4 regions of the Cupriavidus sp. a3 genome follow, and region 2 is predicted to be linked to each of the others. Evidence: predicted binding sites of a transcription regulator. Region 2 holds the regulator's gene; each other region holds the start of a gene.

Region 1 (7,892 bases), on a different contig from region 2:
GGCGACTGGATCGCCATCTCGGGGGCGGTGGTGTCAACGGGACTGGGCCGGGCCACCACGCTCGGGACCTCGCTGCTGCTGGGCCTGGCCAACCTGCGGCTGGGCACGTGGTGGCCCTCGTACCCGGCCAGGTATGCGCGCCAGGGCGGAGCCGAGGGCGAGCGGTGGCGCCATCCCGAACGCGCCACGCATCCGTGGCTGGCCGCCGGCATGTTCCGCACGCAGTACTACCTCGGGTGCGAGCTGAGCGCCCGCTTCCATGGCACGCGGCGCGGCTGGCAATACCTGTCGGACGGCGGCCATTTCGACAACACCGGTGTCTACGAGCTGCTGCGTCCGGGTCGGGACGTCGCGCTGATCGTGCTGTGCGATTGTGGCGGCGATCCGGACTATCGCTTCGGCGACCTCGCCAACCTGATCCGGCTCGCGCGCATCGACCATGGCCTGGAGATCGTGGTCGATACCGAGGCCGCCACGCATCCCGTGCTGAGCCGCGTCTTCGGCGTGCCGGACGATTTCATGCCTGGTGTGACGGGCAGCGACCCTGCCGCCGACAAATGCGCGGTGCTGCTCAACGTGTACCGCACCGATCCGGCGTGCGCGGCGCCGCGCGCGCAGGTCTGCCGCATCGTGCTGCTCAAGCCGCGGCTGGTGTCATGGGCGCCGGCCGATGTGCGGCACTATGGCGCCACGCACCCGGCCTTCCCGCAGGAAAGCACCAGCGACCAGTTCTTCGATGAAGCCCAATGGGAAAGCTATCGGGCGCTGGGCCATGCGATCGGCAAGCGGGTGCTGGGCGGCGAAGTGGGAAAGGCGCTGCTTGCGTGATCGAGCCGACTGAACGTTGGCGTCAGCGCACGAAGCCGATCACGTCTTCCAGCCGGCCGCTGGCGTCGCGCAAGGCCTCCAGCAGGCGCGGCACGGCGGCCTCGTCCAGGCGCTGCTGCGGCCCGGCAATCGCCACCGAGCCCACCACCGCGCTGCGGTCGCGCGACCACAGCGGCAGTGCCAGCCCGGCCACGCTGGCCGCGGCTTCCTCGCGCGTATGGGCCCAGCCGCGTTCGCGCACCTCGGCAAGCTGCTGCTCGATGCGCTCGCGGTCCAGCGTGGTGTGAGGGCCCACGCGCGCCATGCCCTGGCGGTAGACTTCGTCGCGGAAGGCATCTTCCTGGAAGGCGAGCATCGCCTTGGCATGCGCCCCCGCGTACAGCGCAAAGCGCTCGCCCAGCTCGATCGAGAAACGCAGTTGGTGCTGGCTCTGCACCAGCCCCACGCACAGGCCTTCATGGCCGTCGAGCCACGACAGGAATACGGTCTCGCCGCTTTGCGCTGCCAGCTTTTCCAGAACCGGGCGCACGATCTCGTCCGGCGAGAAGCTCTTGCGCACCACCTGTCCCAGCTCGAACAGCCGCAGCCCCAGCGAATACTTGCCGGTCGCCGCGTCCTGTACCAGGAAGCCGTTGGCGGCAAAGGTCGCCAGCACGCGGTGCACCACGGCGTAATGCACGCCGCTGTGCTTGGCCAGTTCGCGCACGCCCCAGGTGGGCTGGCGCACGGTGAAGTGCGTCAGCAGGGCCAGCGCGCCGTCCAGTGTCTTGAGAGTCATCGATCGTTCCTTCGCATCGGGCTGAATGGTAAGGGCAAGCGGCGCGAGGCTCAATCCTTGCCGTCGGGCGCTGGTCCGGCGGATACCCACATACCCACGCCGCCCGCAGGGCCGCAAATCCGTCGCCAGCACGTTCCGCGCAGGCTCACTAACATAGCGAACCATCCGCATAGCATCGGGCGGCGCACGTGTGGCGTACGCCGCCCGCCAGACCACAACATGAATCGCGACTCTCTCCCCGCCGGCAACGGCATCGCTTACTCGGTGCTCGACCTGGCTCCCATCCCGCAGGGCAGCGACGCCGGCCAGGCCATGCGCAACTCGCTCGACCTGGCGCGCCATGCCGAGCAACTGGGCTACCACCGCTACTGGCTGGCCGAGCACCACAACATGCCCGGCATCGCCAGCGCCGCCACCGCGGTGCTGATCGGCTATGTCGCCAACGGCACGCAGACCATCCGCGTGGGCTCCGGTGGCGTGATGCTGCCCAACCATTCGCCGCTGGTGATCGCCGAGCAGTTCGGCACGCTGGCCTCGCTGTACCCGGGCCGCATCGACCTGGGACTGGGCCGCGCGCCCGGCACGGACCAGGCCACCGCGCGCGCGTTGCGCCGCCATCTGACCAGCGACAGCGCCGATACCTTCCCGCAGGACGTGGAAGAGCTTCAGGCGTATTTCGATGACGTGCGCCCTGGCCAGCGCCTGCGCGCCGTTCCCGGTGCCGGCCTGAAGGTGCCGATCTGGCTGCTGGGCTCGAGCCTGTTCAGCGCGCAGCTGGCCGCGGCCATGGGCCTGCCGTTCGCGTTTGCCTCGCACTTCGCGCCGGGCTTCATGCGCCAGGCGCTCGACCTCTACCGTCGCACCTTCCGGCCCTCTGAAGCGCTGGATCGCCCGTACGTGATGCTCGGCTTCAACGTCTTTGCCGCGGACAGCGCCGATGAGGCGCGCCGCCTGTTCAGCTCGCTGCAGCAGCAGTTCCTGGCACTGGTGCGCGGCACGCCGGGGCAACTGCGCCCGCCGGTGGACGACATCGAGTCGCTGTGGACCGAGAGCGAGGCCGACCATATCCGCCGCTCGCTGGCGTGCTCGGTGGTGGGCGATCCGGACTCGGTGCGCGCCGGCATGCAGCGCTTTGTCGACGACCTGCAGCCGGACGAGCTGATGCTGACCGGCCAGATCTACGACCACCAGGCGCGCCTGCGCTCCTTCGAGATCGCCGCCGGCGCGGCGCGCAGCCTCAAGGCCAACGCCGCACTTTGAGCCATCCGGTATGGCGCACGCCGCACTTGCGGCGTGCGCTGGCCGACGTCTCCTGATTCCTGCCTGCCATTCTGGTTTGCATCCCGCCGACGCGCTCGGATACATTAGAAGGCCGAGACCAGACAGAGGCGTGGCCACCCAGGCACGCGCCCGCACAGTCCGCCCGATCCGCCCCCCTCAGCAGGCTCCCGGGGCCGACGGCAGCGACGACCAGGAGACAGCGATGGACCTGCGGCAACGCGAGCACATCGAGACGGTGGTCCAGGCCACCACATACCTAGCCCCGCCCGCCGTGCTGGCGGACCGGATCGCGCACGACGCCATCATCCAGAACTCATGGCGGCGCTGCGTGCACCAGTACGGGCTCGATCCCTCGCGCATGCAGGAAGCGCGCATCCTGCCGCAGCCGCGGCTGCGCGAACACCAGGAACGCATCGACGATTTCGCGCGCATCGCGCGCCACGGCCTGCAGAGCCTGTACGGGCAAGTGGCCGCACTGGGCTACGTGGTGCTGCTGACCGATGCGCAAGGCGTGACGGTCGACTATATCGGCGATGCGCGCACCGATGCCGCACTGCGGCACGCCGGCCTCTACCTCGGCGCGGAATGGAGCGAGAGCGGCGCCGGCACCTGCGCGGTGGGAACGGCGCTGGTCACCGGCCAGGCACTGACGGTGCACCAGGCCGACCATTTCGATGCAACCCATATCCCGCTGACCTGCACCGCCGCGCCGCTGTTCGACACGCACGGCAACCTGCACGCCATCCTCGACATCTCCGCGCTGACCTCGCCGCACGCCAAGGACAGCCAGGGGCTGGCGTTGCAGCTGGTACGCATCTATGCCGCGCATATCGAGAACGCCAACTTCCTGCGCGCGCACCGGCGCGACTGGATCCTGAAGCTGAACGTGGCGCCGGAGTTCGTCGACGTCAATCCCGAATACCTGCTGGCGCTGGACGAGGTCGGCCGCATCGTCGGCCACAACCACCGCGCCCGGCTGATGCTGGAGGGCGAGCTGGGCGGCGCGGCCGGCGCCACCGTGCTCGGCCAGCGGTTCGAGACGCTGTTCGGCGCCCGGCTGGAAGACCTGGGCAACTATGTCTACTCCCGGCCCAGCGAGCAGCGGCTGGTGGCGCTGAACCGCAGCGGCGGGCTGCTATACCTGAGCGTGATGCCACCCGCGCTGCGCTGGCAGGCTCCCGCGAAGGAAGCGCCGGTGGTTATGCCCGAGGCGCTGGCCGCGCTGACCGGCGGTGACGCTGCGCTGCAGCAGCAATTGCAGCGCGCCGCGCGGCTGGTCGATTCGCCGATCAACCTGCTGATCCACGGCGAGACCGGCAGCGGCAAGGAATTCTTCGCCAAGGCCCTGCACCAGGCCAGCGCGCGCCGCGGCGGCCCGTTCATCGCGGTGAACTGCGCGGCGATCCCGGAAACGCTGATCGAGAGCGAACTGTTCGGCCACCTGCCCAACAGCTTCTCCGGCGCCGGCCCGCGCGGCAAGCGTGGGCTGATCCAGGAAGCCGACGGCGGCACGCTGTTTCTGGACGAGATCGGCGATATGCCGCGCGAGCTCCAGTCGCGGCTGCTGCGCGTGCTGGCCGAGGGCGAGGTGCTGCCGGTCGGCGCCGCGCGGCCCGTGCCGGTGCGGCTGCGCGTCATTTCCGCGACGCACCACGGCCTGGAGCAACTGGTCGCCGAAGGACGCTTCCGCGAAGACCTCTTTTACCGCCTGAACGGCGCCCGTTTTGAACTGCCGCCGCTGCGCGCACGCCACGACCTCGACTGGCTGCTGGCCAAGCTGCTGCAGGAAGGCGCCGCCGCACCCGTGACGCTGTCGCCGGCGGCACGCGAGCGGCTGCATCGCCATCGCTGGCCGGGCAACCTGCGCGAGCTGCGCAACGTGCTGGAATACGCGCGCGCCGTCTGCACCGGCGGCTATATCGATGAGCAGGACTTGCCCGACGGCCTCGGCATCGCGGCCATCGCCGCTGCGCCGGCACAAGCTGTGCAGGTTGCCGGCGACAGCGCCGCCGCGCCATTCGACCCGCACCAGCTGCCGCCGGAAGGCATGCTGCTGATGCAGTACCTGCGCGCTTCCGGCTGGAACCTGAGCGCGGTCGCGCGCCAGATCGGCATCAGCCGCATGACGCTGTACCGGCGCATGGAGCGTTATGGCATCCAGTCGCCTAACCGGCGCGACGGGGCCGACGATGAAGGCGGCAAGCCCATTCACTGAGCGGTCGCGCGATACGGTTGTCCACCCGCTGTACACCTGTGCTGTGACACCTGTCACAGCGCACCGCCCCGTCTTGCCTTTTCGTCGCGGGTAATCCCTCGGTTTTTGCGCATTTTTCGCCCTGCGCGCGCTGGCACAGCCATTGCAATTTGCCTGTCACCACAATGACAACAGGAGACAGGCAATGGGGCACGCAGCCGGCGCCGGCACGCCACTGGTCGGCATCATCGCCAACCCGATTTCCGCGCGCGATATCCGCCGCGTGATCGCCAACGCCAACAGCCTGCAACTGGCCGATCGCGTCAATATCGTGCTGCGCCTGCTGTCCGCGCTGGCGGCATGCGGCGTGGGCCGCGTGCTGATGATGCCGGACCGCGAAGGACTGCGCGTCATGCTGGCGCGGCACCTGGCGCGCCGGCAGGGACCCGACTCCGGCCTGCCTGCCGTCGAATACCTCGACATGCCCGTGACCGCGCGCGTCGACGACACGCTGCACGCCGCGCGCTGCATGGCCGATGCCGGCGTGGCCGCCATCATCGTGCTCGGCGGCGACGGCACCCACCGCGCGGTGGTGCGCGAATGCGGCGGGGTTCCCATCGCCGGCCTGTCGACCGGCACCAACAACGCCTACCCCGAGATGCGCGAGCCGACCATCATCGGCCTCGCCACCGGGCTCTACGCCACCGGGCGCGTTTCCGACAAGCACGCGCTGGCCTCCAACAAGCGGCTCGACATCGTCATCCGCGACGGCGATGGCGGCTTTCGCCGCGACATCGCGCTGGTGGATGCGGTGATCTCGCACGAACACTTCATCGGCGCGCGCGCCTTGTGGAAGACCGACACGCTCGCAGCGGTCTATGTGTCGTTCGCCGATCCGCAGGCCATCGGCCTGTCGGCCATTGCCGGACTGCTCGAACCGCTGGGCCGGCGCGAGCCCGGCGGCCTGGCGATCGAGCTGGCCGCGCCGGGCGAGGGCGAATTCGACCTGCGCGCGCCGATCGCGCCGGGACTGTTGTGCACGGTGCCGGTCGCCGGCTGGCAGCGTCTCGAACACGGCCGCCCGCACCGCGTGCGCCAGCGCAGCGGCATTGTCGCGCTCGACGGCGAACGCGAGCTGGCCTTCGGCCCTGACGACGAAGTCACCGTGACCCTGCATGAACACGCTTTTCGCAGCATCGACGTGGCGGGCTGCATGCGCTATGCCGCGCAGCATCGGCTGATGCGCAGCAGCAACCCGTTGCTTTCCTGCCTTTCCTGAAGTGCAAACCTTGATAGAACGAAGGAGACAGACATGACAGCCAGAGCTTCACAAGCTTCCGCCTTGCTGCCGCTCGACAAGGAGACCCTGCTGACGGTGTACCGGAAGATGCGCACCATCCGCGATTTCGAGGAACGCCTGCACGTGGACTTCGCGCGTGGCGACATCCCGGGCTTCGTCCACCTGTACGCAGGCGAGGAGGCCGCGGGCGTCGGCATCCTGCACCACCTGCACGATGGCGACCGCATTGCCAGCACGCACCGCGGCCACGGCCACTGCATTGCCAAGGGTGTGGATCCGGTGGCGATGATGATGGAGATCTATGGCAAGAAGGGCGGTTCATGCAACGGCAAGGGCGGCTCGATGCATATCGCCGACCTGTCCAAGGGCATGATGGGCGCCAACGGCATCCTGGGCGCGGGTGCGCCGCTGGTCTGCGGCGCCGCGCTGGCGGCCAAGTTCCGCGGCAAGGGCGAGGTCGGCATCACCTTCTGCGGCGACGGCGCTTCCAACCAGGGCACCTTCCTGGAAAGCCTGAACCTGGCCGCGGTGTGGAACCTGCCGGTGATCTTCGTGATCGAGAACAACGGCTATGCCGAGTCGACCTCGCGTGACTATGGCACCGCGGTGGACAGCTACGTCGACCGCGCCGCCGGCTTCGGCATCCCCGGCGTGACTGTCGACGGCACCGACTTCTTCGCCGTGCACGAGGCCGCGGGCGAAGTGATCCGCCGCGCGCGCGAAGGCGGCGGCCCGTCGCTGCTCGAATGCAAGATGGTGCGCTTCTACGGCCATTTCGAGGGCGATGCGCAGACCTATCGCGCCGCCGGCGAACTCGACGATATCCGCGCCAACAAGGACTGCCTGAAGCTGTTCGCCCGCACCGTGACGCAGGCCGGCGTGGTCGCGCGCGAGGAACTCGACACCATCGACCGCGAAGTCGCCGCGCTGATCGAGCACGCCGTGCAGGAAGCCAAGGCCGCGCCGCTGCCCGGCCCGGAAGACCTGCTCACCGACGTCTACGTCAGCTACTGATCGCCTCTCGCCAACCAGACGGCTAACCGAACTATCAGGAGACAAACATGGCTCGCAAACTGAGCATCAAGCTGGCGATCAACGAGGCGATCGACCAGGAAATGACCCGCGACCCCAGCGTCATCATGCTGGGCGAAGACATCGTCGGCGGCGCCGGCGCGGATGGCGAGAAGGACGCCTGGGGCGGCGTGCTGGGCGTGACCAAGGGACTCTATGCCAAGCATGGCGACCGGCTGCTGGATACGCCGTTGTCGGAGTCGGCCTATGTGGGCGCGGCCATCGGCGCCGCGGCCTGTGGCATGCGCCCGATCGCCGAGCTGATGTTCATCGACTTCATGGGCGTGTGCTTCGACCAGATCTTCAACCAGGCGGCCAAGTTCCGCTACATGTTCGGTGGCAAGGCCGAAACCCCGGTGGTGATCCGCGCCATGGTCGGCGCGGGCTTTCGTGCCGCCGCGCAGCACAGCCAGATGCTGACGCCACTGTTCACGCATATC
Region 2 (7,892 bases):
GCTGGGCACGCCGTGCTTGAAGCCGAAGGATTCGAACAGCAGCGTCAGGCGCTCGCTGTCGTTGCGGATCAGCTCCTTGATCCAGCTGCGCAGCGTATTGGTGCGCACATTGCTGGTATCGATGCGGTGCGCGGCCTCGGCCAGCGGGCTCAGCAGCTCGCGCTCCATCTCGATCGCTTCCATCAGCGCGGTGTCGTTGAAGGCGGGCTCGCCGCCGGGGCTTGCCACGCCACCATCGGTGCGGATCGACAGCGGATGGCGCCGGCGCGTCTCGGAGTAGCGTTGCACCAGCGCGTCCGTGCTGGCCGTCAGGAACAGCACCTCGACCTGGTGCTCGCCGGCGAGCGTGCGCACGGTATCGGGCAACTGGTCGAGCGACTCGCGGCTGCGGATGTCGGTGGCAATGCCCAGGTGCGTATAGCCCTGGCTGGAAAGGTAGCGGGCCAGTTCCGGGATGAACTGCGCCGGCAGGTTGTCCACGCAGTAGTACCCCGCATCTTCGAGGACGTTCAGTGCAACGGACTTGCCGGAACCGGAAATGCCGGTGATGAGGATGATGCGCATAGCAACTGAAGCATAGCATCACGTGATGGCCGCGTCATGACAGCGGGATGACTGCGGACCCGGAAACAACGATGGCGAACCTTGCGGTCCGCCATTGCCGTGGTTTGCTTCGGAAGAAGACCTGCTTCAGGCCGACTTCGACAGGCACTCCTTCATGTACGCCTTGTATTCGTCGCCCTTCTTGCCCTTGCCTTCCTTGCTGCAGGCAGCCATCTTTTCCTGCTGGGTCTTGGGCGTGGCGTCCGGCTTGGCCGACAGGCATTGCTTCATAAACGCCTTGCGCTCGTCGCCCTTCTTGTCGCCGGCCTGCGTATTGCAGGTCTTCATCTTTTCCTGCTGCGCGGTGGGCGCCTTGGCGGCGTCCTTTGCCGGGGCGGCCGGTGCCGACGCCGACTGGGCGAAGGCCACGGATGCCAGCAGCGGGGTGACCAGCGCGCACATCGCGATCAGTTTCTTCATGCTCGCTCTCCTTGGTGTGGAAAACATCACGGCCGCACGGTGTCAGGGGCTCGTGGCGGCCTTGGAATGGGCTCGATGCCCATTACAGCACAAAACGGCAGACCGGACGTCGGCGTTGACGGCGGGGGAGGCCGCCGTTGTAAGCAATTGAAAACGCGTGCGCGGGCAATCAGCCCGCTCAGAGCAGGCGGCCCTGGCCGCGCGAGACCGCATCGGCCTGCATCGCGGCGCGCTGGCGGTCCATGAAATCGCGCAGCGTGTCGATGCCGCGCAGGCGCAGGATGGTGTTGCGCACGGCGGCCTCGACCAGCACGGCGAGGTTGCGGCCGGCCGCCACCTGGATCTTGACCATGTGGATCGGCAGGCCCAGCACGTCGAGGTATTGCGAATCGAGCGGCAGGCGCTCGAACTCGCCGTCGTTGCGGCGCACCAGCTGCACCACCAGCTTGATCTTCATCTTCCGCCGCACCGCGGTCTCGCCGAAGATGGTCTTGATGTCGAGCAGGCCAAGGCCGCGCACTTCGAGCAGGTTCTGCAGCAGCGGCGGGCAACGCCCCTCGATGAAGTCCGGCCCCAGCCGCACGAAGTCGACCGCGTCGTCAGCCACCAGGCCGTGGCCGCGCGAAATCAGTTCCAGGCCCAGTTCGCTCTTGCCCAGGCCCGATTCGCCCATGATCAGCACGCCCATGCCGAGGATGTCGAGGAACACTCCGTGCATGGTCACGCGCGGCGCGGAAATGCGCGACAGGTACAGCCGCAGGTGGTCGATCACCGCGGCCGACGACACCGGCGTGGTGAACAGCGGCGTGGAAGAGCGCGTACAGCGCAGCTCCAGGTCCGGCGGCGGCTCCATGCCGTCGGCCACCACCAGGAAAGGCGGCTCCAGCAGGATCAGCTCGCCCATCTGGCGCTTGCGGATATCGTCGTCCAGCCGCTGGTAGTAGGTGATCTCGGGCTTGCCGAGCACCTGGATGCGGTTGGGGTGGATCAGGTTCAGGTGGCCCACCAGGTCCGCGGCCGAGGTGGCTTCGCGGGCGAATTCCACGTCGAAGGCGCGGTCCGCACCTTCCAGGCCGGCGACCCATGAGAGTTTGAGGTCGGCTGCGTTGTCGTCGAAGATGGACTGGGAGGTGACGCCGGTGAGTTCCATGCGGGTATGACGTGTGGGGCGGTGTGCCAGGCGCTGTGCCTGTCCGGTCTGTGCCGGCCCGTTCAGGTCAATCGGTGAATCAGGGATGCCATTCGGTCAGCAACTGGTGCACGGCTTCGGAAGTGGGCAACGTCGCCAGTCCTTCGCGCATGTCGCGATCCGACAGCAGCTGCGCGATCTCGGACAGGATTTCCAGGTGCTGCTGCGTGGCCTGTTCCGGCACCAGCAGGAAAATCAGCAGCGATACCGGCTTGCCGTCGGGCGATTCGAACGGAATCGGTTCGGCCAGGCGCATGAAGGCGGCCAGCGGCTGCTTGAGCCCCTTGATGCGGCCGTGAGGGATCGCCACGCCGGCGCCAAGTCCGGTGGAGCCCAGTGACTCGCGCGCAAACAGGTTGTCCGTCACGGTGGCGCGCGCCACGCCATGGTTGTTCTCGAAGAGGAGCCCGGCCTGCTCGAACACACGCTTCTTGCTGGTGACGCTGACGTCGAGGGTGATGTTGCCGGGTGGCAGCAATTTGGCCAAACGATTCATGGGCGATGCGCAGGAGTTCAGTTAGCGGGCGGTTCCGCCGTTCCGCCGGGCAGTGTGTGGCTCAGGGGCTGCCGGTCGCCGGCAACGCCGAGGCGTCCGGCCATTATAGAGCAGCAGCCTCCCTGTGATTGTGCAGCGCAGCGCCGCCCGGTTGGCGTCCGCACCTTAACCGGGCGCGGGCAGGATGCGGCCCTGCATGTATGGCGCAGCATACACCCTGCCGCGGCCGTTGCGAACACTCCGTCTCAAACGGGTGACAGGCCCTTTGCGCAGGCGCCACAGCGCCGCAGGCGCAAAAAAGCCGCGCTACGCGCGGCTTGCCTGTTCAGTTTTGATTCAGCGGCCCTCTGCGGGGCCACCGGGCACGCTCATTGCTGCATCTGCGCTGCGGCCATCTGGTACTTGACCGCTTCGCGGTCGTGGCCTTGCACGCGGTCCTTGTAGCGCAGTACCTGACGGTCCAGCTTGTCGACTAGTGCGTCGATCGCTGCATACAGGTCTTCATGATGCGCTTCAACGAAGATGTCCTTGCCCCTGAGATGTAGATTGATTTCCGCATATTGCCGCCTGTCCTTTTCCTTGTGATTGTCGACAGAGAGCAGCACGCTAACGCCAATGACCTGATCGAAATGCCTGACGATTCGCTCCAGCTTCGTTTCCACGTACTCACGCAACGGCGGCGTGATGTCAAGGTGGTGTCCACTGATCTTGAAGTTCATAGCGCTTCTCCTTCTGAAAGAGCCTCACCAGGCAGGCGGTGGGCTCGGCTACAAAGACTTGCGGAGATTCACTGCGGGGATCTTCAGGGCTTCGCGATATTTGGCTACGGTGCGTCGTGCGACAACGAAGCCTTGCTCACCCAGCAGTTCGGCGATGCGACTGTCGGAAAGGGGATTCCTCGGGTCTTCGGCTCCTATCAGTTGCTTGATCAAGGCGCGGATGGCCGTTGATGAAGCCGCGCCACCGGTCTCGGTGGACACGTGGCTGCCGAAGAAGTACTTCAGTTCGAAAGTACCCATCGGCGTTGCCATGTATTTATTGGTCGTCACCCGGGAGATGGTTGACTCGTGTAATCCCAGTGTATCGGCAATCTCCCGCAAAACCAAGGGGCGCATGGCGATTTCGCCGTGCGTGAAAAAGTTCTTTTGACGCTCGACAATGGCCTGCGAGACACGCAGGATCGTGTCGAACCTTTGCTGGATATTCTTGATCAGCCAGCGCGCTTCCTGCAGTTTCTGCTGCAGGCCTGCGGTACCCGACTCGCCCTTGGCGCCGCGCAGGATCTGCGCGTACATGTCATTGATGCGCAGCCGCGGCATCACATCCGGATTGAGCTGCGCGATCCAGCCGCTGCCGCTCTTGCGCACGAACACATCGGGCACGACGAAGTCGGCTTCGGGGCGGCTGTATGCGTGGCCCGGGTAGGGTGCCAGCGAGCGGATCAGTTCATGCGCGGCCTTGAGTGCAGGCTCGTCTACCTGCAGCGCTTTTTTCAGGCGCGTGTAGTCGCGCACGGCCAGCAGCTCGAGGTGGTTATGCACGATGTTCAGCGCCAGCTCGCGCTGCGGATGCTGCAGCCGGCGCAATTGCAGGCCCAGGCACTCGGCCGCGTTGCGCGCGCCGACGCCCGGCGGGTCGAAGCTCTGCAGCAGCGTCAGCATCGCTTGTACTTCCTCGATCTCGAATTCGAGTTCTTCGGGCAGTTCGGCGCAGATCTCTTCGAGCGTCGCGCTCAGGTAGCCGTCGTCGTCGAGCGATTCGATCAGGAAGATGGCCAGGCCCTTGTCGCGCACCGAGATCTTCAGCGGCGTGAGCTGTTCCATCAGGTATTCGCGCAGCGTGGGCTCGGCCTCACGCAGCTGCATCGGCGTCTTCTCGTCTTCGTCGCCTTGCGGGCGGCGCGCGAAATCGTCGAGGCTCCAGTCGCCGCCATAGTCGTCGCCGCTGTTGCTGTCGCCGTAGCTGTCGTCATCGCCCGCGCCCTCGGCGCGCGCCTCGCCGTTGCCTTGCGGTTCGGCCGGTGCCGGCGCGGGCGCGCTCTGCAGGTTGACCGAGCCATCGGCGGCCACGCGCAGCGGGCTTTCGATCCAGTCGTTCTCGCGTTCGAGCAGGGGGTTTTCCGTGAGCGCCTGTTCGACTTCCTGCTGCAATTCCAGCGTCGAAAGCTGCAACAGCCTGATCGACTGCTGCAGTTGCGGCGTCAGTGCCAGGTGCTGGGAGAGGCGGAGCTGTAGCGACGGTTTCATGCGACCTATTTTATGCGCATCTTTCCGTTGTTGGAACGGAAATTGCTATCGATGTCGCGGCTTGATCGACGCCGGCAGTGGGCTGTCCCACATGCAGATGATGGGGGTGAAACCAGGCAGAATCAATGGCCTGCCGCCGCGGGCAGGCCAGTACATCACATGCGGAAGTTTTCGCCCAGGTAGACGCGCCGCACCGATTCGTTGGCGATGATCTCTTCGGGCCGCCCGGCGGCAAGCACGGTGCCTTCGCTGATGATGTACGCGTGGTCGCAGATGCCAAGCGTCTCGCGCACGTTGTGGTCGGTGATCAGCACGCCGATGTTGCGCGCCTTCAGGAAGCTGACGATGCGCTGGATCTCGCCCACTGCGATCGGGTCCACGCCGGCGAACGGTTCATCCAGCAGGATGAAGCGCGGCGACGATGCCAGCGCGCGCGCGATTTCCACGCGGCGGCGTTCGCCGCCCGACAGCGACAGCGCCGGGTTGTTGCGCAGGTGCGCGATCTGCAGGTCGTCGAGCAGCGCGTCGAGCCTGCGGTCGATCTCGGCCCTGGCCAGCGGCTTGCCGTTTTCCACCTGCAGCTCGAGCACGGCGCGGATGTTTTCCTCGACGTTGAGCTTGCGGAAGACCGATGCTTCCTGCGGCAGGTAAGACAGGCCCATGCGCGCGCGTTCGTGGATCGGCAGGCCGCTGATGTGGTCGCCGTCGAGCACGATATCGCCCTCGTCCAGGTTCACCAGCCCCACGATCATGTAGAACGAGGTGGTCTTGCCCGCGCCGTTGGGGCCGAGCAGGCCAACCACTTCGCCGCTCTTCACGTCCAGCGAGACATCCTTGACCACCGTGCGCGAGCCATAGCGCTTCTTCAGGTGGCGCACGACCAGCGTGCTGCCGCCTTCGAGGACGGCCGTGGCTTGGACGGAAGGCTTTTCGGCGATGGTGGCGGTATCGGTCATTGGCAGTCTGGCGTTCAGCGTTTCAGGCGGGGAGGCGGTCCTTGCAAGGCATCGGTCCCCGCGAGGCGTCAGGGTTTGTTGGCGGGCGCGGGCGCCGGCTTCAGGTCCAGCGGCGAGCCGCTGCCCGAACCCTGCGCATTCGGGTTCTGCCGCGGCGACAGCACCGCGCGCACGCGGCCCGACGGATTGGCGGCCGAGGTGTTGTCGCTGCCGCCGGCAGCGGTGTAAAACTCCTTGCGGCTGTCGTAGGTCAGCACCGCGCCGCGGATCTCGTCGAGCATCTTGGCGCCCTGCAGGCGCGCCATGCGCGCGTTGCCGATCAGCTTGGACAGCTCCTGCTTGCCGTCGTATTCGATGCGGTCGCCCCAGCCGTCGATGTATTCGTCGACGCCCTCGCGCTTCTGCCGGATATAGGCCTGCTTGCCAGCCTTGGCGGTGGCCACCGCGAACTGGTAGCCCTCGGGGTCGGTGCGCAGCTCGGCCGCATCCGACTTCAGGATCATCGTGCCCTTGGTCAGCACCACGTTGCCGGTCAGCGTATAGATCTGCTTGACGTCGTCGTAGCTGGCGTTGTCGGCCTCGAGCACCATCGGCTTGTCGCGGTCCGCGCGCTCGGCCAGCGCGGGCTGGGCCAGCAGCAGGCCGATGGCCATGGCCGTGGCGAGCAGGGCCGGGGCGGCGTGTCGGCGGGACGAAGTCGTCAGGGATGCAGTCATGTTGGCAGCGGTGGCTAGAGGGCGTGGTGGTGCGGGTTAGGCCGGGTTATGCGGGTTATGCGGGTTATGCGGGTCTTGCGGGGCAGGCAGGGCGCGCAGCGTTATTGCCGTTGCGCGGCGGCCGGCCGCGCGGGCCGGGTCAGCGTCCCGGCGTACGGCCCGGAGACGGCCCGGTGACGATGGTGCCGCGTACATTGCCGAGCAATTGTACTTCGCGGGTGACGTTGTTGAAGATCAGCCCGTTCGCGGTCATCACCGAGGGTCCGCGCGTCAGCTTTACCGGCTTGTCGGTCTTGACGATGTCGTCATTGACCAGCAGCTGGAAATAGCTCGACGCGGCGGTCAGCTGCGGATCCTTGGAGGCGTCGGCGCCCTGCTGGCGCAGCACATGGCCGTTGCCGTACAGGTCGATCACCGAGCCTTCGGCGTTCATGCGGCCAAGGTCGGCCCGTGCCGTCACCGGCGGACGGTCCGGTTCATAGGCGCGCAGCGCGGGGCGCGTGACCTCGTAGGTCTGGTCGTCCTCGAAGTGGACCATGCGTTCGCCGGTGAAGCGGATCTTGGTGCTGCCGTCCTGCGCCAGTTCCGTGGCCGAAAAACGGTCCATGAAATAGTCCGGCTCGTGCTTCTTGGTCGCCTGCGTGTCCTGGCTTTCCTTGGGCGAGTTGATCTGCACCAGCCAGAAGGTGCTGCCGGCGACGAAGGCCATCAGCAGCAGCGGCAGCAGGCGCATGACGATGCCGCTGAGGGAGGCGATGAGTGCCTGCATGGTGTGCTTGTTGGTGTGCTTGTCGGTGCTTCTCGCGCCCCGTTCAGATGACCTTGGCGCGGGTCAGGTCGTGGATATGCAGCGCACCGACCAGGCGCCCGTCGTCGTCGACCACCAGCAACTGGTTGATGCGGTTGGCTTCCATGACCTGCACCGCCTCGACGGCCAGCTGGCTCTGGTTGACCACATGCGGGTTGCGGTGCATGACCTCGCCGATGGGAACGGTCTTCCAGTCGCGCGGGGTTTCCAGCAGGCGGCGCAGGTCGCCGTCGGTGAAGACGCCGATGGCACGGCCGTCGGGATCGACCACAGCGGTCATGGCCATGCCCTTGCGCGTGATTTCCATCAGCGCCTGGGCCAGCGGGGTGTTTTCGCGGACTTCGGGCACCGCGTTGCCGGTGCGCATGACGTCGAGCACATGGGTCAGCAGCTTGCGGCCGAGCGCGCCGCCCGGGTGCGAGCGGGCGAAGTCTTCTTCGCCGAAGCCGCGCGCGTCC
Region 3 (7,892 bases), 190 kb from region 2:
CCACGCGCTGCGTTTCGACGGCGAGGTGGTTCGTGAGTTTTACCCGCGCTGGTATGGTCACCAGCCGACGCCCAAGGCAAGGGCCGAGGCCGCACCTGCCGTCGCAACCGCGCCTCGGGCGCCCGCCGTGGCCAATGGCGACCGCGGTGGTCAAGCCAACGACGACGGCAACGACGCTGTCCCGGCCGACAGGCCAACCGGCACTTCCGGCTGATTCTCAGGATCAGCCAACCAGACGAGAGAGTTCGTCTCCTTTTTCAGATTTCTCCCTTCTACCTTTTACGCCTACCCGAAAGGAAACACGCATGAATATCCATGAGTATCAAGGCAAGGAAATCCTGCGCAAATACAATGTGCCGGTTCCGCGCGGCATCCCCGCGTTCTCGGTTGACGAGGCCCTGAAGGCCGCAGAACAGCTCGGCGGCCCGGTGTGGGTTGTCAAGGCGCAGATTCATGCGGGTGGCCGCGGCAAGGGCGGCGGCGTCAAGGTTGCCAAGAGCATCGAAGACGTCAAGACCTATGCGTCGAACATCCTGGGCATGCAGCTGGTCACGCACCAGACTGGTCCGGAAGGCAAGAAGGTCAACCGCCTGCTGATCGAAGAAGGCGCCGACATCAAGAAGGAACTGTACGTTTCGCTGGTGGTGGACCGCGTTTCGCAGAAGATCGCGCTGATGGCGTCGAGCGAAGGCGGCATGGACATCGAAGAAGTCGCTGCCCACACCCCGGAAAAGATCCACACCCTGATCATCGAGCCGTCGACCGGCCTGACCGACGCTGACGCCGACGACATCGCCCGCAAGATCGGCGTGCCCGACGCGAGCGTGGCGCAAGCCCGCCAGGCCCTGCAAGGCCTGTACAAGGCGTTCTACGACACCGACGCCTCGCTGGCCGAAATCAACCCGCTGATCCTGACCGGCGACGGCAAGGTCATCGCGCTGGACGCCAAGTTCAACTTCGACTCGAACGCGCTGTTCCGTCACCCGGAAATCGTCGCCTACCGCGACCTGGATGAAGAAGACGCCAACGAAATCGAAGCCTCGAAGTTCGACCTGGCCTACATCTCGCTGGACGGCAACATCGGCTGCCTGGTGAACGGCGCCGGCCTGGCCATGGCCACCATGGACACCATCAAGCTGTTCGGCGGCGAGCCGGCCAACTTCCTCGACGTGGGCGGCGGTGCCACCACCGAGAAGGTGACCGAAGCCTTCAAGCTGATGCTGAGCAACAAGAACGTGCAGGCCATCCTGGTCAACATCTTCGGCGGCATCATGCGTTGCGACGTGATCGCCGAAGGCGTGATCTCCGCTTCCAAGGCCGTGCACCTGACGGTGCCGCTGGTCGTGCGCATGAAGGGCACCAACGAAGACCTCGGCAAGAAGATGCTGGCCGAGTCGGGCCTGCCCATCATCTCGGCCGACACGATGGAAGAAGCCGCCCAGAAGGTGGTGGCCGCTGCCGCTGGCAAGTAAGCCGTCGCACGAACGCAACCATACGCGAACGCGAGCGGTGCGCTGGCGCTCTATTGAGCTCCCGCGCGCGCCGCTCGTAGCCAAGCAAAGGATTACAGCATGTCGATTCTGATCAACAAAGACACCAAGGTCATCACCCAGGGCATCACCGGCAAGACCGGCCAGTTCCACACCCGTGGCTGCCGCGACTACGCCAACGGCAAGAACGCCTTCGTCGCAGGCGTGAACCCCAAGAAGGCCGGCGAAGACTTCGAAGGCATTCCCATCTACGCCAGCGTCAAGGACGCCAAGGCCCAGACCGGCGCAACCGTGTCGGTCATCTACGTGCCGCCCGCAGGCGCCGCTGCCGCGATCTGGGAAGCCGTTGATGCCGACCTGGACCTGGTGGTCTGCATTACCGAAGGCATTCCCGTGCGCGACATGATGGAAGTCAAGGACCGCATGCGCCGCGAGAACAAGAAGACCCTGCTGCTGGGGCCGAACTGCCCGGGCCTGATCACGCCGGACGAAATCAAGATCGGCATCATGCCGGGCCACATCCACAAGAAGGGCCGCATCGGCGTGGTGTCGCGCTCGGGCACCCTGACGTACGAAGCCGTGGGCCAGCTGACCGCGCTGGGCCTGGGCCAGTCGTCGGCTGTCGGCATCGGTGGCGACCCCATCAACGGCCTGAAGCACATCGACGTGATGAAGATGTTCAACGACGATCCGGAAACGGACGCCGTGGTCATGATCGGTGAGATCGGCGGTCCGGACGAAGCCAACGCGGCCAACTGGATCAAGGACAACATGAAGAAGCCGGTGGTTGGCTTCATCGCTGGCGTGACCGCGCCTCCGGGCAAGCGGATGGGCCACGCCGGCGCGCTGATCTCGGGCGGTGCCGACACCGCCCAGGCCAAGCTGGAAATCATGGAAGCCTGCGGTATCAAGGTGACCAAGAACCCGTCGGAGATGGGCCGCCTGCTGAAGGCGATGCTGTAAGGTCCTGCTTGCCGTTCCCGCTGTGGCGGGAATGACAGACTAGTGATGCCCCCGCCATCGGCGGGGGCATTGTTTTTGCGGCGGGTGATCCTGGCGCCGTGAAAGCCCCGAAAGATTACAGGATTGAAATGTAATCGAAAGGTTCGTGGGTTAAACAGTCATGCCTGCGCTTTCAGACATCCGAACACCCGTCAGATGACGGGGCGCGCCAGTACATAAAACCGCCACCACATAGAACTCGAGGAGCCTCCCAGTGGAACTGCTGTCTTCCACCACTTTCTGGATTGCGTTGGGATCGATCATCCTGACCAACATCGTCCTGTCCGGCGACAACGCGGTGGTGATCGCGCTCGCCTCGCGCAACCTGCCGCCCGCCCAGCAGAAGAAGGCCATCTTCTGGGGCAGCGCCGCCGCCATCATCATGCGCGTGGTGCTGACCGTGGCCGCGGTCAAGCTGCTGAGCCTGCCGTACCTGAAGATCGTCGGCGCCGTGCTGCTGGTCTATATCGGCGTGCAACTGCTGACCGGCGATGACGACGAGGAAGGCCACGACGGCAAGGACAATATCTGGGCCGCCATCCGCACCATCCTGATCGCCGACCTGGTGATGTCGCTCGACAACGTGGTCGCCGTGGCCGCCGCCGCGCAGAAGGGCCCCGAAGGCAGCCAGCTGATGCTGCTGATCATCGGCCTGGGCCTGTCGATCCCGCTGATCGTGTTCGGCAGCACGCTGCTGCTCAAGGTGATGGAGCGCTTCCCGGTCATCATCGTGCTGGGCGCCGCGCTGCTGGGCTACCTGGCTGGCGAGATGCTGGTCAGCGACCCGGTCGATGCGGCCTGGTTCGAAGTCCACGTGCCGCATGCCCACCTGGTATTCGGCGCCGCCGGCGCGATCCTGGTGGTGATCATCGGCAAGCTGCTGAGCCGCCGGCAGGCGCAGACGGCCTGACGGGGTATTGCATCGCAGGGAAGGGCGGCCGGGTGGCCGCCCTTTTTTGTTGCTCTCCTGGCAGACGTCCCTGTCGGTGCGATATCCAACTAACTCATGTGAGTGATCGCACTTTTTGTCGCTTCTGCAGGTGGTAGCGCGGGCAGGTGACAAAATTTGGCGCATGCGGCGGGCTTTCCGCTGCCGGGTGACGAAATTTGTCGCTTTTTGTCCCCTGCGGACGGGGGATATGGCTGGCACGCTTACTGCTGAATAGGCCCCGCGTCACGAAACCGAAGACGTGCAACGCTTAACCAAAATCTCTTCGAGGGGTCAAATCATGCAACGGGTACAACTGAAGAAACTGGGCCGTCGTGTCCAGAAGGGCTTTACGCTGATCGAACTGATGATCGTGGTGGCGATCATTGGTATTTTGGCGGCGATCGCGATTCCGCAGTACAGTGATTACACGTCGCGGACCCGTGCCGCCGGTGCGATGGCGGAAATCGCCTCCATTAAGACTGCAGTCGCCATGTGCGCTCAAGAAACGGGGACTGTGACGGGCTGCAATGGCGGCACCAACGGTATTCCGGCGCCGGTCGTGTCGGGCAACATTACCGCTGTTGGGGCTCCGGCGGTCGCGGTTCTCAATGGCGCAATCACCGTTACCACGGCAGCAACTGCCGCGGGAGCAAACCTCACGATCGTCACTACGCCGACGGCTGCAAACGGCGCCGCAAACGTTACTTGGCTCAATACAGGTACGACTTGCAACGCCACCCGCGGCTTCAAGCCGGGCGCTGGCGATTGCCCCTAAGATTGCATGAATGTGATTGCCTTGGGGCAATAGGCCTTATTTCTTGATTGAAGCGCCTTCGGGCGCTTTTTCTTTGGCCGGCTCAAGCTATCATGCGCCTTTCCCTAAAACTGGCGCCTCAATGCCGCCGTCCCGGACAACCCTGCCGTCGGCTGCCCTCATCGCAGCAATCGTCTTCCCGCTGCTAGTCTCCCGGCATACGCTCCCACTCGCGACGTTCTACGGCGAATGGACCGCCGCGTGCTGCGCGCTGGCCCTGGTTGCGTTCCTGTCGCTCCGCAAGCCCGCCACCCCAGCGGCATCTGCGACGATCTCGCTGCCGTGGGTAGCCTTGCTGTTCTTCTGGCTCGCCGCCGTCGGTCTGATGCGCACCGCCCTCGGTCACGCCGATATCACCGGCAGCGCGACCCTCACTGTCCTGTCACTGTTCCTCGGCGCAGCCGTGACATGCGCCGCATGGTCATACCGCCGCAGTCAAGCATCCGAGACACTCAACGCCGGCGACACCCTGGCCATCGCCTTCCTGATCGCCGGCCTGCTCGGCACCGTCACACAGTGGGTCCAGCTCTTCCATCTTGAGCGCAGTGCCTTCGGCCTCGTTTCCACCTACTTCTACGATGACAACCGCCGCCTGTGGGGCAACCTGAACCAGCCCAACCACCAGGCCACCGTGCACGGCCTCGCACTGGTTGCGTCAGTCTGGCTGGCATCGCGCGGCAGGCTGCGTTTCCCGATGTGGCTGGTAGCGGTAGCACTGCTGGAGAGCGGCATCGTGCTATCGGGATCGCGCACCGGCGTGCTGCATGTTGGTCTTGCCGCGCTCTACGCGCTGGTTGCTGCCTGGCTGGCACGCGGCACGCTGCGCGAGACGGATCCGATGCGGCGTACGACCGGACTGCTGGTGGCCGCGGCCGCCATGATCGTGATGCTGCTGGTGCTGCAGCCAGCGATCCGCGCCACCGGCCAGCTGCTCGACTGGCGCTTGTTCGACACCATCGCGCAACTGGAAGCCGAAGACCAGATGTCCGCACGTGGCGCGCTATGGTCGCATGCATTGGCGATGTTCCGCGCGCATCCATGGCTCGGTGTCGGCTGGGGCGAATTCGGCTGGGCGCAATTCACCCAGTTGCCGCAGGTCGGCGTGAAGGTGGAGATGTCCCTGCATGCGCATAACGCTGTGCTAGACCTGCTGGCCAAGACCGGCGTCGCGGGCACGCTCGGCGTCGCGCTGATTCTCGCAGCGTGGCTATGGCGCGTGGTGCGGGCGCGGCTCTGGCAGGCAGAAAACGGCGAGCGCCGTGAAGCGGTGCTGATGCTGACGTGGCTGGCGATGCTCTGCGCGCATTCGATGCTGGAATACCCGCTGCACTACCTGTACTTCTTCCTGCCATTCTGTTTCCTGCTGGGCTGGCTCGAGCCTGCCGCCGCCGGACCATGGCGCGTTCCGGTCAGTGTGGCGAAGGGTCTCAGCGTGGCCTGCATTGCGCTTGCCGTCGCCATCCTGGCAACCATGTGGCAAGACTACCGCCGCGCCGAAGCACGCGAGTATGCCGCCAGCGAAACCCGCAACACCTTGCCGATGCCGCGCTTCTGGTTCCGCCAGCATGCGCAGGCCGATGCCGCGGGCCTGGTCGTGATCACGCCGCAGAACGCAGCGCAACTGTTGCCCGCGCATATCGCCGCGGTGCACTTGCTGCCGACTCCCACGATGATCGCGCGCACGGCGTGGCTGCTCGCGCTGACCGGCGATGCCGCGCAAGGCCGGCTGTGGATGGAGCGGTTGCGCTGGTACTACCTGGGCGATGAAGCGACGCAATACGCCGAGATCGCCAAGGCATGCAGCGAGTTGTCCGAGGGCGAGCGCCCGCAGGCGTTCTGCGCCTGGGTCACCGATCGCTCGCGCCGGTTCTCCGCGTGGGGACGCAACTGACCTAGTAGTAGGGCACGTAGTAGGCCGGCGGGGGCGGCGCGTAGTAGTACCGCGGCGCAGGAGCCGGCGCAGCGGCCACCCGCCCCGGTACCGGCACGCGGTTGCCGCTGGCATACATGCACTGCACGTAGGCGGCGTCGTATTGCCGCTGCGTGCCGTAACCCGCGTACTGCGCGTTGCCGGCGCCGACCGCGGCGCCTGTCAGCAGGCCCAGGCCCGCGCCGACCGCCGCGCCCGATCCGCCGTCAAAGGCTGCGCCAGCCGCAGCGCCCAGCGCGGTGCCCACTACCGCACTGCCGACTGCCGCGTTGTTGGCCGCCTGCGAGGAAGTCACGCCGCCGACCTGCCCAAAGGCGAACTGGCGGCAGTTGTAGTCGTCGGCGCGGAACTGGTCGAAGCTCTTGCCGGTGCCCGGCAACGCCATCACGCTGGGGCCGGAAGGCATCACGACGCAGGCGCCGAGTGTCAGGGTCGCCACGGCAAGCGTGGCGCGGGTCAGGACTCGCATGCTGTGCTCCACGCTGTCAGTAATTGGCCGGCGGCTGGGCCGGCACTCGCTGCCAGCCGCCCGGGCACGATTGCACGTAGGGGTAGTAGCCTTCCGGCTCGTTGCAGTGATACCACCAGCCCTGGTCCTGCGGTACAGACCGCTCGGGCCCCGGGGCAGGCACCGGCCCGTTGGGGCCCTGCTCGACGTATTGAGGTGGCTCGGCCGGCACGGCAACGGCCGGAGCCGGGTAGTAATAGGGCGCAGGGTAGGCAGGGTAGTAATACGGGTAGCCGCCGAACACGACGCTGGGGCCGAAATAGAAGCCCACGCCGACACGCGTCTTGATCATGCCGCCGCGTGTGTCCGCGTCATGCCAGCCGGCATTGTGGAAATCGGCTCGCCCGGCAAGGGCGGCGCCGCTTGCGGCCGTGGCCGCCAGTGCCAGTACCAGCTGGCAGAGCTTGCGCCCGTTCATGGTATTCACCTTTCCCCCGCGTGGCCGAAAGGCTCGCCGCGGGCAGTGGCAGCCGGCCGCGACATGCGCCGGCCCGCAATCGTATTGAATACCAAATTGTCGTGCGCAGGCGCTGCGGCGGCGCATGTGGAAATGTGGCGTTACCTTTATTACCGAGGAACGACAGACTGGCCGGACGCCGTGAACCGGCGCGGCATGACAAGTCCGTCGTTCCCGGATGCGCCCATGCGTGCCGGCCTATTCGGCAAACAGGTCCGGACCAAACACCTCGTAATGAATGCGCGCTTCATGGACGCCAAGATTCTTCAGTGCATCATGCTGCATGCGCATGAAGGGAATCGGGCCGCAGATGTAGTAGTCGGCGTCGGGCAGCAGGATCGACTTTTCGATCAGCTTGACGTCGACCAGCCCCGCATAATCGTAGTCGCGCCCTTGCACGTCCTCAGGCAGGGGCTGGTCATAGAAAACGATCAGTTCGAAGTTCTCATAGGTCTTCGCCGCCTCGCGCAGCTTGTCTCGCATGGCATGCACTGCACTATTGCGCGCGCCATGGGTGAAAACGACTTTCCGCGGCGGCGCCTGCAGCGCGGTCTTGAGCATGCTGATCATCGGCGTCAGCCCCACGCCGCCGCTGATCAGCACAATGGGTGTCTTGGCGTTGACGTCGATATGGAAACTCCCATATGGCGTAGCCAGCTTTACCTCGTCGCCGACATTGACGTGATCGTGCAGCAGGTTTGAAACATAGCCAGGAGGCTGGGTGCCGCCGCCTTCCCGTTTGACCGAGATCCGATAGCTG
Region 4 (7,892 bases), on a different contig from region 2:
GGCATCCGGCGGCGTGTAGTGCGTAAAGTAGCCCGCCGCCACCTTGGCGTCGATCTCGACACGGGCATCGGCCGGGATCAGGGCTTCGGGGATCGCCACCTGCTCGACCACCTCGATGCCCTGCGCCACCAGCGCGCCATGCTTCATGTTGCTCATCGACGCCCAGCGGTCGATGCGGCGGATGCCCAGCCAGTGGAACACATCCGGCATCAGCTCCTGGAAACGCATGTCCTGCACGCCTGCCACGCATTCGGTGCGGGCAAAGTAAGTCTCGGCCCGGTCGCCGCCCGCCTGCCGCTTGCGAGCGTTATAGACCAGAAACTTGGTCACCTCGCCCAGCGCGCGGCCTTCCTTGCGGTTGTAAACCACCAGCCCGACACCGCCCTGCTGCGCCATCTCGATGCACACCTCGATGCCATGCGCCAGGTAGGGCCGGCAGGTACAGATGTCTGACCCGAACACGTCGGATCCGTTGCATTCATCGTGCACGCGGCAGGCCACTCTTGTTTCTGGCTTGCCGAGTTGACTGACGTCGCCGAAAAAGTACAGCGTCATGCCGCCGATAGGCGGCAGGAACACTTTCAGGTCGGGCCGCGTGACCAGCTCCGGGAACATGCCGCCGGTCTGCTCGAACAGGCCGCGCCGCAACGCGCTTTCCTTGATGCCGAAGCGCGCCGCCAGCCCCGGCAGGTACCAGACCGGATCGACCGCCGCCTTGGTCACGCGCACGTCGCCATTGGCATAGAGGATGCTGCCGTCGGGGGTCAGCCGGCCGGCAGCAATCGCCGAGATCAGCTCGGGCATGTTGATATGGGCGCGCGTGATGGCAATGGTCGGGCGGATGTCCACTCCCGCCGCGATGCGGTCGGCGAAGACGGAGGAAACAAGGTGGCCCCAGGGATCGAGCGAGACGATCTTTTCCGGATCGGCCCATTGCGGGTGCGGGCCGATCGACTCCGCGGGGGCGGTGTCGGTCAGGTCTGGCCGATGGTCGCGCTGCAGCGACCCCGAGGCCACCGCCAGCGCGCGGTATATGGCATAGGCGCCGGCGTGGGTGCCGATCACGTTGCGCTGCGCGGGATTCGCCAGGCTGGCGATCACCGGTCCGCGTTCGGCCGCGGTGGGCGCACCCCAGTGGATCGGCTCGGCCGGCTTGTCGCGGCGCGCGTGCGAAGTGAGGACGATATGGTCGGACATGGCACCCTCGGTTCCCGATGGAATCCTGACCAAATGGTCAGGTTTACGATTCCATACTAGGCAACGTTCATGCCATCGCCCAATGCCGGTTTACGCGAGTTTTGCCGCGCTCTGTATGGCGCCGTACGCAAGCGCAGCGCAGGCATGCACGCAGGGAGTGCCGGCAGCATGACACCGCCGGTGCACGCGCACCAGCAGGAGGCAGCCTGCCGCACGCGCAGGGGTTGCAAGCCTTACACGGTAGGACGGCTCGCCGAGCCGCGCGAGTCAGACAGCCATGCCCTCGCCGCGCGCAGCGCTGCCAGGGGGCTTGCGCTTTCCACGTAGCGATGGAACAGCGCGCCCGCAACGTTGCTCAGCGCCCACGCAGCCGCCATACCCAGCGCGTTCAGCACCGGCTGCCCCGGCGCAAGGTTCGACACCAGCACATTGACCAGCAGGCACACCGGGAAGTGCACCAGGAAAACCGAATAGGAAATGCGGCCAAAGAAACCCACCACATGGCCGCGCGGCCAGCGCTCCATCCAGCCGCCGCGGCGGGCCACCGCCAGCAGCAGCGCGGTGGCCAGCGCTATGGCGATACGCAGGCGGAAATCGACGATCAGCGCCGCCAGCGCCACCGCGCAGAGCACCAGCAGCGGCATCGCCGATCGGCCCGGGTTCGAGGCCCACCATGCCAGCGTGCCCATGCCATAGGCGCCGAAGAAGTACACCGCCCAGATATCCCAGGCGGCATCGCGGTTGAACCAGAACAGCGACGCGACCGCCAGCAGCGCCACCACGCCGATGCCGGCCGCGGCGCCCGCCTGCGCCTGGCGCGGCGCAAAGGCGCGCGCGGCCCACAGCGCCACCAGCAGCAGGCCGAACAGCTGGAGGTCGATCGCGACGTACCAGACTCCGGCCGAGAGGGCCTCGACATCCAGCACGTTATGCAGCAGCGTAAGGTGCGCCAGGAACTGCGTCAGGTGCGCTGGCGCCGGGATCGATTCATGGATCATCCACTGCCGCGCCAGCGCGGCGCCGGCAATGCTCAGCAGCAGCGCCGCGGCGAAGGGCACCACCAGCTTCAGGTAACGGCGCCACAGCATCGCCAGCGGGTGTTCGCGGATTTCCAGCCGGCCGTGCGGCGCCAGGCTGCGCGCCGCGAGGAAGCCGCTGATCACCAGGAACACCTGGACCGCGATGCGGGCATAGTCATACAGCCAGTCCACCAGCCCCGGCGCGAGACGGTATGCGGTGTCGGACATCGGGCCGTAGAAAGCGAGATGGTGCAGCACGATCAGCTGAGAGCTGACCGCCTTGAGCGCGTCGATGCAGGGCAGGCGTGACGGACGGGGGCTCATTGTTCTTTGGAATCTGACAAAGCGCACGAAAGGCGGGATTCTACCTGTTTGCCCTGATTGACATGTGGCGTCATGTCCACAAATTGCGGATTGGTTACACACTGGCAGCGATTGTTTCCGATTGCTTGCCGCGCCATTCATGTCTCACCAGAGAAGCATTTGCTTATGACGACTTTATCCTTCGCCGAGCAAAGACCCGGGTATACCCTAGCGTTTTTGCCGCGCCTGCGGTTAGCTCTCCGGTTTGCTCGAATGTCCGTCCCTGCCCTGTCTTCCCTGCTCGCCCGCTTGTCTAATGCGCGTCGCCCCCTGGCGGCGCTCGCCTTCGGCGTCATGGTCACCGCGCTGGCACCGGCTGCGGCCCATGCCCAGCCGCAAACCCCCGTGCTCGACAAGATCCGCGATTCCGGCACCATCGTGCTGGGCTATCGCGAATCGGCACTGCCCTTTTCCTTTGCCGACGACAAGGGCCAGCCGGCCGGCTATGCGGTCGACCTGTGCCTGCGCGCTGCCGAAGCCGCGCGCCAGAAGCTGGGCCTGAAAGACCTGAAGGTGCGCTGGATGCCGCTGACGCCGCAAAACCGCATCCCCGCGGTGGTCAACGGCCTGGTCGACCTCGATTGCGCCCCCAACACCAACTCGCTCGAACGTCAGAAGCAGGTGGCCTTCAGCGTCTCGCACTATGTCTCGACCGTGCGCATGCTGGTCCGCGCCGACTCTGGCATCCGCACGTTCGGCGACCTGCGCGGCAAGACCGTGGTCACCAGCGCGGGCTCGACCGGCGACCGCCACGTGCGCCGGCTGAAGGGCCAGTATGGCTACCACGACGTCTACGCCAAGGACCATGGCGAGTCGTTCCTGCTGCTGGAATCCGGCCGCGCCCAGGCCTTCGTGATGGATGACGTGCTGCTGGCCGGCCTGCGCGCGCGCGCCAAGGATCCGTCGCAGTACGTGATCGTGGGCCCGTCCCTGTCGATCGAGCAAAATGCGCTGATGTTGTCCAAGGCCGACCCGGAATGGAAGCGCCTGGTCGACCAGACCCTGGGCGTGGCCTTCACCGGCCAGGACGTGATCGCGCTGCAGAAACGCTGGTTCCAGCAGCCCATCGGCAGCCGCGGCATCAACCTGGCGCTGGCGCCGTCGGGCGAGGTGCGCGCCGCGTGGAAGCACCCGTCGGACGCCGTCACCGAGTAACTCCGGTTCACACCGGGAGAGCCGGAACCGGAACCGGTCCGGGGCCGCAATTCAGGATTTCCATGAGAGTGCCGCGCCGGGCAAGCCCCAAGTTGACAGCGACGAACGATGTTGGCGACACTGGCCCGAGCCGTCCCCGTGTGGGACAGGCCACATACACGACCGCCCGACGGCGGCATTTCTCAGGAGAAATCATGAACAAGTTTGTCGCGACCGCGATCGCGCTCTGCCTCGGCGCTGCCTCGCTGGCTGTCCACGCGCAGGGTACCGGCAAGAAGCAGTTCGATCCGTATTCCCAGGGTGCCAAGTCGGGCGAGAAGTTCGACCCGTACTCCCAGGGTGCCAAGTCCGGCGACAAGTTCGACCCGTACAGCCAGGGCGCGAACAAGAGCACGCGCAGCGACCTGAACCCCGCCGCACCGGCCACCGAGCAGAAGCCGGCCAAGAAGTCGTCCAAGAAGTCGTCCAAGAAGAAGGCCGCTCCGGCGCAGGCTGCCAGCTGAACCGCAACGGCTCCGACGAAAAAACCCGCCGAGGCGGGTTTTTTTGCGCCCTGCGCAGGCCAAAGCCTGCTCAAAGCCGTTCCGAAGCCCGTTCAAGGCATCTGCGTGTCGCGCTCCAGCGCGGTGACGTCGATGCGCTGCACCTTGCCATCCTGCCTCACCTCGGTGCGCAGCACGAAGGCATCGGACGGGCAGTACCAGTCGGTCACATGCATCACCGAAGGCTCGACCTGCACCACTTCCTCGCCCACCAGCACAGGCCCCAGCGACGTGCGCTTCTCATAGGTGATCGGCAGGCACTCCTTGCGCCCCATGACGGTCTCGATCATCTGGCGGCGGCCAACCTGGCGCGAGCCGATGTGGATCGACGCATGCAGCGCGCGCATGGTGCTGACCACTTCGCCGGAGCCGAGCGGGTAGACCTTGAGCGATACGCTGGACTGGAACGTCTCGCCGTCGAGCGTGCTGCCTTCGCGCAACTCCAGGCCGGCGTAGTTGAAGACGCCCTTGCCCCGGAACGAGGCTTCGCCGTACATGCGCGCATAGCGGGCCCGGGCGTTGATGGTGGCATGCTGGCTTTCGATGCTGGTCTCGTCATTCGGCGTGCGCCGGTCGATCACGACCTCATGCACCTGCTCCATGATCACCGGCGGCCCCATCAGCGCCGACATCGCGGACTTGGAGCTGACCGTCAGCTGCGCGCGGCATCCGGATGCGCTGCGGCCGACGTCGCGCAGCGTCATGCGGATCGACATCGGCAGGGCGCCGTCGCCCTCCATCTGCACATGCGAGCCGGAACGGAACCAGGGCGCGTTGCAGAGCACCGCCGCTGCCGACGCGGCCATCTGCGTGGCGGCCACCTGCGCCGCGGCGCTGACCGCGGTCGCGGCGGCAGCGCCGGCGGGCGCGGCCGGCTGTGCCGCCGCCGGCATGGCCAGACACAGGCCTGCCAGCGCGGCAAGATTTGCAAGCCGGTATTGCTGCGCCTTTGTCTTCACATGAATCCCTGTCTAGAATGTCTTGGCGCCCCCGATAGCGCCCGGCCTGCCAGACGACCGCCTGGTCACTCAGATTATTCGTGTTTTTCGTGCAAGTGGCTATCTCGCTGATAACTTATCGGCGGCCCGCACCACCGTCCGCGATCGCCGGGCTGTTTCCGTGCACCGGCCCCCCGCGCGCGGGCCCAGAGGAGGTTCCATGCTTCAGTACTACGCGAAACTATGGTGGGTGGTCGCCCTGCGCGGCCTGTTTGCGCTGGTATTCGGCGTCTGCGCGTTCTTCGCGCCGATCGCCACGCTGGCCGCGCTGGTGATCGTGTTCGGCGCGTTTGCCGCGGCCGACGGGCTGATGGCGCTGGTCATGGCCATCTCCGGCAAGGACCGCGAGACCAGCGACCGCTGGATCCTTGCGCTGCAGGGTCTGCTCGGTCTCGGCGTGGGCGCGCTGACGTGGTTCAGCCCGGCCATCACCGCGCTGTCGCTGCTGGTCTATATCGCGGTATGGTCGCTGGCCACCGGCGTGCTGCAGATCGTCGCGGCGATCCGGCTGCGCAAGGAGATTCCCAACGAATGGTGGCTGATCCTGACCGGGCTGGTCAGCATCGCCTTTGCCTTCCTGGTGCTGTGGCAGCCGCTGGCGGGGGCGCTGGCGGTGCTGTGGATGATCGGCGCCTGGGCCATCGTGTGCGGCGTCCTGCTGCTCGGCGTCGCGTTCCGCCTGCGCCGCGCGCGTCCTGCCGCGGCAGGCATCCAGGCGGCCTGAACGCCATCCGGCGGGCCCACCGGCCCGCCCGCCGCTGGCTTTGCGACTGACGGGTCACCCCGACACCGTGCTACCATTGCCCGCCGCGCGTGCCCACGCGGCGGCTTTGGCCTCCCATGCGCCTGGCAGCCGCATCGGCGCGGCCATCCCGCATGACTTGCGGCTGGTTCTGAAAAAGCCGCCAGCGCCTGTCCACCAACGGACCGCGCAATGCGTTGTGATGGCTTGCCGTCGTCGTGCACCCACGCAAGACCATCCCAATCCGTCGTTTTTCCAGGAGCTCCATGCGTAGTTCATCGACCTCGCGGTATGCCGGGCTGTCAGTAGGTGCCACCACCACCAGTGCCGTCGTGCTGGTCAGCCTCGCCATCCTGCTGGTCTGGTTCGGCACGCTCGACATGCGCCACCTGCTGCGCTCGGACGAGGGCCGCTACGCCGAAATCGCGCGCGAGATGTTTGTCACCGGCGACTGGGTGACGATCCGCTACCACGAGCTCAAGTACTTCGAGAAGCCGCCCTTCCACCTGTGGGTGACCACGCTGGCCTATACGCTGTTCGGCGTCGGCGACTGGCAGGCGCGCCTGTGCGTGGCGTTGTCCGGCCTGCTTGGCCTGGGCGCAACCATGCTGGCCGCGGCGCGGTGGTATGGGCAGCGCGTGGCGCTGCTGGCCGGGCTGGCGCTGGTGGCGGCGCCGATGTGGAATGTCGCCGGGCATTTCAATTCGCTGGACATGACCCTGGCGGGAGCGATGGCGTGCGTGCTGGCCTGCATGCTGATTGCGCAGCACCCGCACGCCACGCCCGCCGCGCGCCGCAACTGGATGCTGGCTTGCTGGGCCGCCATGGGCGTGGCGGTGCTGGTCAAGGGGCTGGTCGGGCTGGCGCTGCCCGGCCTGGTGCTGGTGGTCTATACCGTCGCCACGCGCGATTTTGGCCTGTGGCGCAGGCTCCATGTGCTGGCCGGCATGGCGGTGCTGCTCGCGGTCACCGTGCCGTGGTTCTGGCTGGTGTCGGTGCGCAACCCTGAATTCCCGCATTTCTTCTTTATCCACGAGCACTGGCAGCGCTACACCTCGAACGTTCACCAGCGCGAAGGCAAGATCTGGTTCTTCGTGCCGCTGCTGCTGGCCGGATTCCTGCCCTGGCTGGGGCTGGCGCCACAGATGTGGCAGGCGGTGCGCGAGCGCGCCGGCGTCGCGCGCGGCACTACGCCGCGGCCGTTCCAGCCCGCGCTGCTGGCGGCGCTGTGGGCCGCGGCGATCTTCGTGTTCTTCAGCCTGTCCGGCTCCAAGCTGCCGGGCTATATCGTGCCGATCTTCCCGGCGCTGGCGCTGCTGGCGGGCGTGGCGCTGGACACGGTCACGGAACGCGCGTGGCGCTGGCAGGTCAATGCCGTGATTGCGCTGGCGGTCATCGGGCTGCTGGCGTGCCCCTTCGTCGCCATGCTGGACAAGCCAAGCACGCCCAATGCCGTGTACCGCGAATTCACCCTGTGGATCGCCATTGCCTTTGCCATCATGCTGGCCGGGGCCATCGCTGCGCGGCGGCTGCTGCGCACGCGCGGCGTATTTCCCAGCATTGTGGTGTACGCGCTGGCGATGTTCGCCTGCTGCACGGTGGCGCTGCGTGGCCACGAGGCGATGGGGCGGCCCGGCTCCGGCGCGGACCTGGCGCCGGCGATCAATGCAGTGCTGACGCCGCAGATGCCGCTGTACAGCGTCGGCATGCTGGACCATACGCTGCCGTTTTACCTGCGCCGCACTGCCATCATGGTCGCGCATCAGGACGAACTGGAATTCGGCATCGGCCAGGAGCCGCAGAAGTGGATCCCCACCATCGACGGCTTTATCTCGCGCTGGCAGGACGGCCAGCGCGCCGTGGCGATCATGATGCC

The links. The regulator sigma-54, encoded in region 2, starts transcription at its own class of promoters, with help from an activator protein. The targets are predictions, from matches to a motif close to TGGCANGNAANCTGCTTT.
Region 1: the regulator sigma-54 is predicted to act here: its motif matches at 5,234-5,251, upstream of ACAD63_RS32160 (ATP-NAD kinase family protein).
Region 3: the regulator sigma-54 is predicted to act here: its motif matches at 3,637-3,654, upstream of ACAD63_RS19400 (pilin).
Region 4: the regulator sigma-54 is predicted to act here: its motif matches at 1,255-1,272, upstream of ACAD63_RS25865 (GTP cyclohydrolase II).

The regions. Positions count from the first base shown of each region.
Region 1 is NZ_CP170644.1:2,261,419-2,269,310, reverse strand. Features, by position in the region: gene ACAD63_RS32180 (hypothetical protein) at 1-828, shown strand, start outside; gene ACAD63_RS32175 (IclR family transcriptional regulator) at 851-1,606, opposite strand; gene ACAD63_RS32170 (LLM class flavin-dependent oxidoreductase) at 1,826-2,866, shown strand; gene ACAD63_RS32165 (sigma-54-dependent Fis family transcriptional regulator) at 3,090-5,102, shown strand; gene ACAD63_RS32160 (ATP-NAD kinase family protein) at 5,287-6,360, shown strand; gene ACAD63_RS32155 (thiamine pyrophosphate-dependent dehydrogenase E1 component subunit alpha) at 6,394-7,395, shown strand; gene ACAD63_RS32150 (alpha-ketoacid dehydrogenase subunit beta) at 7,443-7,892, shown strand, end outside.
Region 2 is NZ_CP170643.1:4,256,760-4,264,651, reverse strand. Features, by position in the region: gene rapZ (RNase adapter RapZ) at 1-564, opposite strand, end outside; gene ACAD63_RS20290 (PsiF family protein) at 691-1,023, opposite strand; gene hprK (HPr(Ser) kinase/phosphatase) at 1,202-2,173, opposite strand; gene ptsN (PTS IIA-like nitrogen regulatory protein PtsN) at 2,253-2,708, opposite strand; gene hpf (ribosome hibernation-promoting factor, HPF/YfiA family) at 3,077-3,427, opposite strand; gene ACAD63_RS20270 (RNA polymerase factor sigma-54) at 3,476-4,954, opposite strand; gene lptB (LPS export ABC transporter ATP-binding protein) at 5,110-5,910, opposite strand; gene lptA (lipopolysaccharide transport periplasmic protein LptA) at 5,979-6,626, opposite strand; gene lptC (LPS export ABC transporter periplasmic protein LptC) at 6,766-7,395, opposite strand; gene ACAD63_RS20250 (KpsF/GutQ family sugar-phosphate isomerase) at 7,439-7,892, opposite strand, start outside.
Region 3 is NZ_CP170643.1:4,067,918-4,075,809, reverse strand. Features, by position in the region: gene ACAD63_RS19420 (DUF2889 domain-containing protein) at 1-214, shown strand, start outside; gene sucC (ADP-forming succinate--CoA ligase subunit beta) at 306-1,472, shown strand; gene sucD (succinate--CoA ligase subunit alpha) at 1,572-2,453, shown strand; gene ACAD63_RS19405 (TerC family protein) at 2,707-3,402, shown strand; gene ACAD63_RS19400 (pilin) at 3,722-4,198, shown strand; gene ACAD63_RS19395 (PglL family O-oligosaccharyltransferase) at 4,320-6,128, shown strand; gene ACAD63_RS19390 (hypothetical protein) at 6,130-6,636, opposite strand; gene ACAD63_RS19385 (hypothetical protein) at 6,653-7,093, opposite strand; gene hmpA (NO-inducible flavohemoprotein) at 7,331-7,892, opposite strand, start outside.
Region 4 is NZ_CP170644.1:867,593-875,484, reverse strand. Features, by position in the region: gene ACAD63_RS25865 (GTP cyclohydrolase II) at 1-1,197, opposite strand, end outside; gene ACAD63_RS25860 (acyltransferase family protein) at 1,431-2,540, opposite strand; gene ACAD63_RS25855 (amino acid ABC transporter substrate-binding protein) at 2,793-3,734, shown strand; gene ACAD63_RS25850 (amino acid ABC transporter permease) at 3,929-4,237, shown strand; gene ACAD63_RS25845 (hypothetical protein) at 4,330-5,235, opposite strand; gene ACAD63_RS25840 (HdeD family acid-resistance protein) at 5,435-5,998, shown strand; gene ACAD63_RS25835 (glycosyltransferase family 39 protein) at 6,283-7,892, shown strand, end outside.